DNA from 2 places in the Paenibacillus aurantiacus genome. Region 1 is predicted to be linked to the other one. Evidence: riboswitches for the same ligand, from Rfam matches in the RefSeq annotation. Region 1 holds a riboswitch; the other holds the start of a gene.

Evidence for each region. Region 1 has a riboswitch for cyclic di-GMP ahead of ACFFSY_RS13130 (putative bifunctional diguanylate cyclase/phosphodiesterase). Riboswitches for the same ligand answer to the same signal wherever they lie in the genome.
Region 2: it holds a riboswitch for cyclic di-GMP, as region 1 does, so the genes downstream of both, ACFFSY_RS04350 (EAL domain-containing protein) here and ACFFSY_RS13130 (putative bifunctional diguanylate cyclase/phosphodiesterase) in region 1, are expected to answer to the same signal.

The regions. Positions count from the first base shown of each region.
Region 1 covers NZ_JBHMDO010000022.1:351,252-356,580, reverse strand. Annotated here, with positions in the region: gene ACFFSY_RS13140 (nitrate/nitrite transporter) at 1-419, shown strand, start outside; gene ACFFSY_RS13135 (hypothetical protein) at 434-601, shown strand; gene ACFFSY_RS13130 (putative bifunctional diguanylate cyclase/phosphodiesterase) at 672-3,068, opposite strand; cyclic di-GMP riboswitch class I at 3,148-3,231, opposite strand; gene mobA (molybdenum cofactor guanylyltransferase) at 3,348-3,998, opposite strand; gene rocD (ornithine--oxo-acid transaminase) at 4,142-5,329, shown strand, end outside.
Region 2 covers NZ_JBHMDO010000009.1:17,595-22,923, reverse strand. Annotated here, with positions in the region: gene ACFFSY_RS04370 (sigma-54 interaction domain-containing protein) at 1-479, shown strand, start outside; gene ACFFSY_RS04365 (VOC family protein) at 625-1,002, opposite strand; gene ACFFSY_RS04360 (hypothetical protein) at 1,130-1,612, opposite strand; gene ACFFSY_RS04355 (MBL fold metallo-hydrolase) at 1,670-2,524, opposite strand; cyclic di-GMP riboswitch class I at 2,783-2,864, shown strand; gene ACFFSY_RS04350 (EAL domain-containing protein) at 2,975-5,329, shown strand, end outside.

The DNA of each region.
Region 1 (5,329 bases):
TCGGCGGCATCCGGATGCTTCTGCTGCTGTACGGATTCGCGGGCATCATGCTAGCTTGCATCTCCACGCTACCAAGCCTTGGCATCGTCACGGTATTGCTGTTCGCCGGCATGATGGCGCTCGGCATGGGCAACGGCTCCGTCTTCCAGCTCGTCCCGCAGCGATTCCAGAACGAGATCGGCATCGTGACGGGCATCGTCGGCGCAGCTGGCGGTCTCGGCGGTTACTTCCTGCCGAAGATTCTCGGTTCGCTTAAGGAATCGACCGGTTCCTACGGCCCTGGCTTCCTGATCGTCAGCGGCATCGCGCTCGCTTGCGTCGCGCTCATCTTCATCATCCAAGGCTCTTGGAAGCGATCGTTCCTGGACAATGACGGCAAGGCTCGCGCCACAACCCAAGCCTCAAGCATCGCATCTTAAGGAGGGACGCGCTTATGGAAGCTTTCGACGCGATTGAACCGTTCGAGTGGCTGGACGCCGTTGATTGGTGGGGCACCACGGCTGATACCAGCGCAGCTTCGTCGTCGTCCAGCGCGAGCGCCGCGCCGCCAATAGCTCAGCCACTCTCCGATTCCCCGCTCGCAGCCGCGATAACGCCATAATCACGCGGCCGCGGATAATCAAAGAAGCGCTTGATCTGTCCGGAGGATCGGACGGCTCAAGCGCTTCTTCTTATGATATGGCAGGCGGCGCCATCTGATCGCCGCTCCCCTTCAAATAATAGACGATATCCGCAGCGTTCATCGGCACGCCGATATGATACCCCTGCATCTCCCGGCATCCAAGATCGATCAGCAGCTCGAGCTGCTCCTCCGACTCGACGCCCTCGGCAATCACGTCCTTGCAGAGCTGTCGCGCCATCTCGACCAGCATGCGGACAATGATATAATCCTCCCGGCTCTGCGTAATGCCTTGGATCAGAGAGTGGTGCAGCTTAATATACTGGTACGGGAAGCGATTCAGCATGCTGAGCGAGGAATAGCCGGAACCCACATCGTCGATGCCGAGCGTTATCCCCCGTTCCATCAGCGCCTTGCACACCTGCTGCGTCAGTCTCATGTCGGTAATCATCGTGCTTTCGGTAATCTCCAGCCGAAGCGCCTGCGCCGGCACGTCGTAACGCTCAAGCAGCGATGCGATTCGTTCTACGAATCCGGATTCTCGCAGCTGCTGCGCCGAAATATTAACGGTCACGGTGATCCCCGAACCGGCGCACCCTTTATCCAGCCACGCGCGGATCTGCCTCACCACTTCCTCCAGCACCCAATTGCCAATCGGGATGATCGCGCCGCTCTCCTCGGCAAGCGGCAGGAACTTGGCAGGCGCAACCCGGCCAAGCTCCGGCGAGCACCAGCTTAAGAGCGCCTCCAAGCTGACCGTCTTCCCCGTCCGCGCATCCATCTGAGGCTGGTAGTGCAGCTCGAACTGCGCAAGCTCCAGCGCCGCCGCCAACCCATGAATGAGCTTCATCTGCTCCTGCGCATTCGCGTTGAGCTCAGGCGTGCACCGATGATATCGATTGCGGCCGCCTTGTTTGGCCGCATACATCGCCGTATCCGCTTGGCGAATGAGCATCTCGACCTCCCGTCCGTCGTCCGGGGCAATAACGATGCCCAAGCTTGCCGATGCGGTATAGAAGCTGCCGCGCAGCTGCATCGGCTCCGCGAGCATCGTCAGCAACCGCCCCGCATAACCGGTCGCATCCGCGTCATCGACTCCCGTAGGAAGCAGGATGGCGAATTCGTCGCCGCCCAGCCGGTAAGCGCTCGCCCCGGAAGGAAGCGACGCCCGCAGCCGGTCCGCAACCTGTTGGAGCAGCCTGTCTCCCGCGCTATGACCGAGCGTATCGTTAATCCACTTGAACTGGTCCAGGTCGATCAACAGGAGCGCAAGCCTGTCCCCTTCCGCAAACCCTCGCGTCAGCTCTTCCTCGATCATCTGATAGAACTTGCGGCTGTTGCCGAGCCCGGTGAGCTTATCCTCGTACGCCAGTCTGGCCAGCATTCGTTCGGCGCTCTTCCGTTCGGTCATATCGATCACGATGAAGAACGCGAGCTGCTCTTCTTCCATTTCCATGAATTCGCCAATTAACTCGACATCCAAGACCCGCCCGGCTTTGTTGATGATCGCAAGCTCCATCGCAAGGGGCGTCTGGGTGCGAAACGATTGCCGGTATGCCGCCAAAAACGCTTGGTTAACGCCGAAAAGCCGCGAGAGACACACCCCCTCGATCGGCTCGTTGTCCGTCACGCCCGCAAGCTTGCGAAACGCGCTGTTCGCTTCGACGACGGCCCCCTTCTCGTCAAGCACGACGGTACCGTTCGGCGAGAGCTCGAACACCAACTCGTACCGCTTGCCCGCGAAGGAGAGCAGATCGTATTTCATCATGGAATGCCGAATCGCGAATACCCAGACAAGCACGCCGTACGAGGAGACGAAATCGAAGATGCGTTCCCCGTCTCGCGCGAACATAGCGCCGATCAGCAGCCCACCGCCCAGCAGCAGCCCGACCAACAGACAGCCCGCGAGGATGATCCGAATGCGTTGCCTTTCCTTCTGCATCCAATTCTTCCCCGCCATTCGCCGCCCCGCCCGCACGAGCAGGAAGTACGAACCGAGCAAGCAATAACAGACGAGCACGACCTCGACGGCCATGAACGGCCCGCTGAACAACTCCGTCCGCTCCGCACCCCTCTGCCCTACCGCTACCGCCGACGGGTCAGTCACAAGCGGAATAAGCCCGATTGCGGGAAACATGCAAATTACGTGCATCCATAGCCTGCTGATGCCAAGCTTGCTAATCATGACAAAGAAATACAGCGCCGCGCTCATCGTTAGGAAGACGGCCGGGAACTTCATGAACCGCAGCGCTTCGTATGCCGTCTCGTACGGCAGCGCGGCGAATAGAAAGTCGCCTAGAAAGACAACACCCACAAAAAAGAATAAAGCGGAAGTGACCAAGTGAAGACGATTGCCTGGATTACGGGCGAAAATTTCGACCGCCATATAGAAGATAAATAGAAAGGGAAGCAATTGATTGAGGACGGGAAACAACAACGAGGTGGACACAATGATCAGCTCCCGGTTAAGAGGATTGGCGCGAAGTGCAGGAAACCCCTGGGCTTCAAGGTTTCGCGTTAATCCTCAAAGCGGCAGCTGGCAGGCATCGGTTCAACCATTAGCCCCTATAGCTTTGCGTCGTGCGTTTTCACGCAGTTTGCTTTTCTCAAGTTCGGTATGCGGTTAGGTTAGTTTAGGTAAATAGTCCTGATACTTTTATATCACGAGGACTGGGAGCTGTCTACCTGCCAACCCTCTACCAGATGTATGTAATAATTGGCAACCCTGTCATGCCCGTCTTCCATTCTCGAATTGGGCCACGTAAGCACCGAACGCTTCCGGCGTATTCAGATTCAGGAAAGCCGCTGTTTCTTCATCCGCGATGCCTACTTCGAGCGTCTCGAGATCCCCGAGCATCTTCATGACCCGAAAGTCGCCAGCGATCAGCACCTGCTCGATTCGCGCCGCGACGCGCGTATGGTAAAGGGCGTGGAACGGCTGCCCTGGCGCCAGCACGACGTCCGGCCCCGCTTCGCCGCTCCGCTCCCGCCGGGCAACCTCCGCCTCCATCCGGCGCAGCAGCGACTCGGATAGTACCGGCATATCGCAGGCCAGCACGAACGTATAGCCGGACGGCAAGCTCGATAGGCCGGCATGCAGACCTGCGAGCGGGCCGCTCCCCGGATAAGCATCCCGAACGTAATGCACATGGCGTGCGGCGGGACTGTCTTGCAGCAAGGCCCGATAGACCGCTTCGCGCTCTTCATCCGCGACGGACACCGCGATTGGACGCAAGCCTTCTTCCGCCATGCCCTCCGCCAGCCGGACGAGCAGCGGCTTCCCGCTGATCGCAAGCGCCGCTTTATCCGTTCCCATCCGCGTGCTTAACCCGCCCGCTAATATAAGCCCGCTTCCTCCCAAGCCAATCTTCTCCTCCATTTACGCATCAAACCCCTCTCCACCGATTCATGCGCACCTCCCGCCCTCGCATATGCATACAAGGAAAGGAGGAGTTGCCATTGTCCGATCATGCTTCTCATTCCGATTCGACCGGGAGCGCGCCAAGCCGCTCCAGCCTTACCATCGCGCAGGCGGAACGTTATAGCGCGCGCAACTATCACCCGCTGCCGATCGTGATCGCCGAAGCCGAGGGGGCCTGGGTAACCGACCCCGAAGGCAGCCGGTATCTGGATATGCTCAGCGCCTATTCGGCCTTGAACGCCGGCCACCGGCATCCTCGCATTATCGCTGCGCTGAAGGCGCAGGCCGATCTCGTCACGTTGACCTCGCGCGCCTTCCATAGCGAACCGTTCGCCGCCCTGTGCGAGCGGCTTGCCCGCTACACCGGCAAACCGCTCGCGCTCATCATGAACAGCGGCGCCGAGGCGGTAGAGACCGCCCTGAAGACTGCCCGCCGCTGGGCTTACCGAGTGAAAGGCGTGCCGGACGGCGAAGCGGAAATCATCGTCTGCGACGGTAACTTCCATGGACGGACGATTACCGTCACGTCCTTCTCCGCAAGCCCCGAATACCAAGCGCACTTCGGGCCGTTCACGCCGGGCTTCAAGCTCGTTCCCTACGGAGACGCCGAAGCGATCGAGCGCGCCATCGGTCCGAATACGGCCGCCGTGCTGATCGAGCCGATCCAGGGCGAGTCCGGCATCATCATTCCACCGGACGGCTACCTGCGCGCAGTGCGTGACATCTGTACGCGACAGCGCGTGCTCCTGATCGCCGACGAGATCCAAACCGGCTTCGGTCGCACGGGTTACCGGTTCGCGTGCGATCACGAAGGCGTCGAGCCCGACCTGATCGTGCTGGGCAAAGCGCTCGGAGGCGGCGTGCTCCCCGTCTCCGCCGTCGTTGGCGGTCCCGAGACGCTCGGCTTGTTCGAACCCGGCTCGCACGGCTCCACCTTCGGCGGCAATCCGCTCGCCTGCGCGGTCGCGCTCGCCGCATTGGCCGTCACCGAAGACGATCGACTGGCCGAGCGGTCACGAACGCTGGGCGCCTACATGCTGGAGCGACTCGCCGCCATCGTTCACCCGGACATCGCCCAGGTTCGCGGCCGCGGCCTGTTCATCGGCCTGGAGCTGCGCGTCGCGGCCCGCCCGTATTGCGAGCAGCTCATGGCGCTCGGCTTGCTGTGCAAAGAGACGCATGAGCATACGATCCGTTTCGCCCCGCCGCTGACGATCAGCCGCGAGGATTTGGACTTGGCGATCGCGACAGTCGAGCAGGTATTCGCCGTGAACGGCGGCAATCCGGCC
Region 2 (5,329 bases), on a different contig from region 1:
TGTACTACGCGTTCAACATCGTCTCGATCGCCATCCCGCCGCTGCGGGAGCGCAAGGAGGACATCCCGTCGATGTCCCAATTGTACGTCCGCGATTATGCGCTTCAATATCAGAAGCCGATCCCGGCCTTCGATCCCGGCGTCATGGTCGCCTTTATGAGCTACCAGTGGCCTGGCAATCTGCGCGAGCTGCGCAACGTCATCGAACGCTGCATCATTCTGTGCGACGGCGAACGGATCACGATGGACCTGCTGCCGGAGGCGCTCCAGCGTGATCAGCTGCAGCACGATGCCTCGGACGAGGAGTCCGGCTTCTACGAACGCAAGGCGCTGAAGCCGGCATTGACGCAGGAAGACGAGATTGCGCTCATCGAAGAAGCGCTCGGCAAGACGTTCGGCAACAAGAGCGCTGCCGCCAAGCTGCTCGGCATCTCGCGCGGGACGCTTTATAATAAGATGAAAGAGTTTCATCTGAGCTAGGCGATGAAGGGATGCATACCAAAGAGTCCGGAGCATGAATATGCTTCCCGGACTCTTTTTTCGTGTCACGTATAATAGGTCATCACCCAATCGGACTTTGAGCCGTCCTGGCATGTACTTCGTTCTTGCAGCACGGGTACTTCCTCTAGCGCGCCTGCTCCATGAACTCCAGCCGGTTGCCGAACGGATCTAGGACGTAGAATCTCGCGACCCCTTCCTCCGTCCGCGCATCGTCGTCGATGACGGCCGTTCCCCGCTCCAGCAGTCTGACTTTGAGCTGGTCCAGTCCCCGCACATGAAAGGCAGGGTGCGCCTTGGCCGCCGGGACGAAATCCTTCTGAACGCCGATGTGCACTTGATGCGCGCCGCATTGGAACCATGCTCCGCCTCGGGCGCGCAGCGGCACCGGCTTCTGAATTTCCGGCCAGCCGAGCAGCCCGCCGAAGAAACGCCGCGCCTCTTCCTCGCAGCCTTCCGGCGCCGCTAACTGCACATGATCAATGCCGTCGAAATGATAAGCCATTTGATCCGCCCCTTACAGTTTCATCATTTGAAACTAAGTTTCATTTGTAGAAGTTATTTTACAACGATTCCCATTAAAAAACCACTCTCATTCGAGAGCGGTTCGTCCTTATTAACTACTCTTGTATTCAATCCCAACAGTTAAACACGACTTCCCCGACCGTCCTCGGCTTCCAATACAAAATCTGTTCCAAATCCGCCTTGTGAAGCCGATTGTCATTCAATACGGAGCGAGTTCGCTCGTCAATCAACAACGCCTCGTTCAACTCGCGCACAGTCAACAATTCATACGCATCGTCTAGCGCCGGCATCGCCCCGATGACGAGCGGCAGATCCACGAATTCGATTGCTGACCAAGCGACGGAAGAAGCGCAGGCCACCCACGGATAAACCTCGTGCAGCAGGAGGTCGAAACTCCCCTTGGAGTGCCTAAGGAAAGCACGGTGATAATTTCGTTTAAGCAGCTTGGGCTGCTCGATCAACACCACCTCCGAGCCTAACAATCTGGCAGCATCATAACAAAAAGCCTTAAACCGCGCTCCCGCATTCGTATGCGCACTGCTTCCCTCTTCCCGCTCGCCGAAACCCGTTACGCCTTGGAGCAGCAGCATGCGTCCCCCTCCTCTTGAAACGTGGCGACAGCCTTCATCTGGCCGCCATCCCTCGCTTCACACCTCGACGACGAGCGTATCATAGGCGAACTTGATGTTCCGGCCGCTCTCCGCAAGCAACGCCTCTACCTGCTGCAAGTCGTCGTAACCGAGCCCGTCCATCTCCTCGATATGCGTCAGCAGCGTCAGGCGGGGATTCAACCGCTCGATAATCGCAAGCGTCTGCGCGAACGTTGCCTCCATCTTCAGTACCGGGTGGGCTTCATGGATCTGCCGTTCTCCCGTAATCGGATGGTGCTCGAAGATGCCCGCCGGCAGCACCGCGAGATCTACGCCCGCCAGATCCGGGTCCGGTACCCATCCGAACATTTCATCCATCGCGATCAAGGCGCGCTTGTCCGATTCGGCGATCGAGAACGCGTACACGTAATCTTCCGCCAGACGGATCGGCGTGATCACCGCACCGTTCGACGAGTAGGACTCGCCGTCTGTCAGCGTCCGCTGCCGTATGAAGCCTTGGCTCTCGAAATAACGGAGATGCTCCGCGCCAGCCAGTCGCTCCTCGAAATCCGCCGCGACCTGCTCCGGCAAGATAACATCGCATGGCTTGACGTCAGGCGGCCATCTTCGAAAGTCGCCGCTCATGCTCTCCAGCACGCGCCGCCCCATCACGTGGTCGGGGTGCCAATGCGAGTAGGTGACCGCGTCGATCCGCTCCACGCCCGATCGGTTCAGCTGCATATAAATATCCTCCGACGTATCAATGAGCAGATTCGGCCCATGCACATAGACGCCCGGCCCCGATCGGCTGTACGGCACGCCCCGTTTCCTTGCCTCCACGCACACATGGCAGCGGCACATCGGTCTGGGGATCGTCACCGCGCCGCCCGTACCCAGAAACTCGATCTTCATCCGAACACCCCCCTATAATTCCACCTTAATCCAAATACACCCCCAATTCTACGACCCCTTCGAGGCGCCTTCAACCCTGTTTTCGCAGCTGTGAAGAAGATTCGCACAAACTTTTTTTTAGGTTAGCAGGAAAAAAGGAAGGTTCCACAGAAAATATAACTTCGATCAACAATTACCATTGAGTTGGCTTTGCAATTCCTCTACAATTAAGCTTACCAGTCCTAGTACTTAGAACCTAGCAATCTAGTCATTCATGAATTGCATATTGGGCAAACTATGCGAAAGCATAGGACGCAAAGCCACGGATCTGAAATTCAAGTATGATCGCCGGGCTGCAACGATCTCTTGAAACCTTTCGAATCAGGGGGATGCCCAAGGCATTCCCCTGATTTTTTTTACAAGCATGTATGGGGTTCACGTTCATTATTTCACCGTGCAGGAGGAGCCATCGTGGAGGGACAAGTTCTTCTTCGCCATCTCAACGCTCGCAAATGGGCCATCTTCATCGCTGTCATCCTGCTGGCCGTCATCCTCGAGAGCCGGCCGCTTTCCCTCGTCTACGGCATCTCGCTCTCCTTCGGCGGCGTGGTGCTATTCGCCTCCATCGGCCTCCTGCGGCTCCGGTATGTGGCGCTTGGCGCGCTAGTGGTCGATGGCGTCTGCATGATCCTGTTCGGCAAATCCGCCTTCGTGTTCGTCCACCTTGCCGAGCTGCTGGCCGTCGGGCTCCTTAGCCGCAACAGCACCAAGCCGCTCTTCTTCTGGGACGCCTGCTTCTGGGCGGCGATTGCCCTTCCGGCGGCGTTCGTGCTGCACGTGACCGATCATCAAACGTCCGAAATTATTCTAGCGCTGCTCGTCGGAGCGACGAACAGCCTGATCAACGCCACGCTCGCCGGAATCGTGGTCAAATATTTGCCGTTCTGGCTCCGAATCACCCCGAAGACAAGACAGCCCATTCACTTGAAGCAAGCGCTGGCCCACTTCACGCTTTTCATGATCTTCGTTCCCTATCTCATGTATTTGTCCATCGGCAGCACGAACATTACCGACACCTTGGAACGCAATACGCTGCACCAGTCGGAAGGAACCGCCAGCAGCATCAAGGAAGAGCTTGGCCGCTGGACCGCCGAGGATTACCGTTCGATGAAACTCGGCTCCGACATCCAAATCGGTTACCTGCAGAACATGATCGACAAATACACGAGCGAAGGCACGTCAATCATCACCGTCACCGACAAACAGAACCGGATTATCGCCGATAGTCAGGGTTCTCCGTACGGGCTGAAGTTCACCCGGCTTCAGGCCGATATCCAGAAGCAATTCACCGACCGGTTCTACTTAACCCTGCCGGCCAACGCCCATATCCGCCAAACGTGGCAGGATGCCGGTTACCTGTACATTCAGGAAGTCCCTCAGGCCTCCATAACGATCTATATCGATACGCCGCTCGGCCCGTTCCTCGACACGATCTACGAGGAATACTTCTACCATTTCCTGAACCTGATGCTATGCGCGCTCGGTGTCACGGTACTTGTGCTGCTGTTCGGGCGCATGCTGACCGGCACGATTACGGAGCTTGCGGCGAGCACCGCGAACTTGCCTGATCGGCTCAAACGGATGGAGACGCTCGAATGGCCGTCCAGCGGCATTATCGAGTTCAACTCGCTCATTCAGAACTTCCAGCATATGTCGCGAGACTTGTTCAAGCTGTTCCAGGAATCCTCGGATGCCAACAGCAAGCTCAAGGAACAGACCGCCAAGCTGTTGGTCTCCGAAGAGAAGCTTCAGCATCTGGCGTACTACGACGGCCTGACCGGCTTACCGAACCGGATTCACTTCTCGGACCACCTGCTGCGCATGCTGGAGGAGCATCAAGCCGGCCCTTCGGTAGCGGTCATGTTCGCAGACTTGAACCGGTTCAAGCAGATCAACGACACGATGGGCCACGCCACGGGCGACGAGCTGCTGCAGCGTGTCGCGGAGCGCTTCTCCCGCTTCGAATCCGAGCAATGCCGCATTTTCCGCCTTGGAGGCGACGAGTTCGTCTTCGTGCTCGTCTATGAGGACGAGGCGCTGCTGCATGAGACCGCAGATGCGATCTGCCGCACATTCAACGACGCCATCCCGCTGGCTGGAACCGAGCTGTACGTCTCCGTGAGCCTGGGCATCAGCGTCTACCCGCGTGACAGCCGCGATCACGATTCCCTGCTCAAGCACGCCGACATGGCGATGTACCAGGCGAAGGAGCAGGGGACAAGCTGCTACCGGTTTTTCGACGACGAGATGAACCAATCCCTCGCGGAGAGAATGCAGCTGGAGAACGGACTGCGTGGCGCGATCCGCGCCGGCGAGTTTAAGCTGCACTACCAGCCGAAGATCGAGGTGGCCACCGGCCGCATCAGCGGCGTAGAAGCGCTTATCCGCTGGTACCATCCGAATCTGGGCCTCATCCCGCCGGACCGTTTCATCCCGCTAGCGGAGACCTCCGGCATGATCGCCGAGATCGACGCCTGGGTTATCCGGGAAGCCTGCCGGCAGAATCAGCAGTGGGCACGGCAGGGCATGCCGCAGCTGCCGGTCGCCGTCAACATTTCCGGCCGCCATTTCGAGCAGGGCGAACTGCCGCAGCTCATTCGAGCGATCGCCGACGAGACGGGGATGGATCTCCGGCTGTTGACGCTCGAGATTACGGAGGGCATCTTCATTCGCAATCACGACAAAGTCGTCGCGCAGCTCGAGGCGCTTCGCGCGCTCGGCCTTCGCGTCTCGATCGACGATTTCGGCACCGGCTATTCCTCCTTG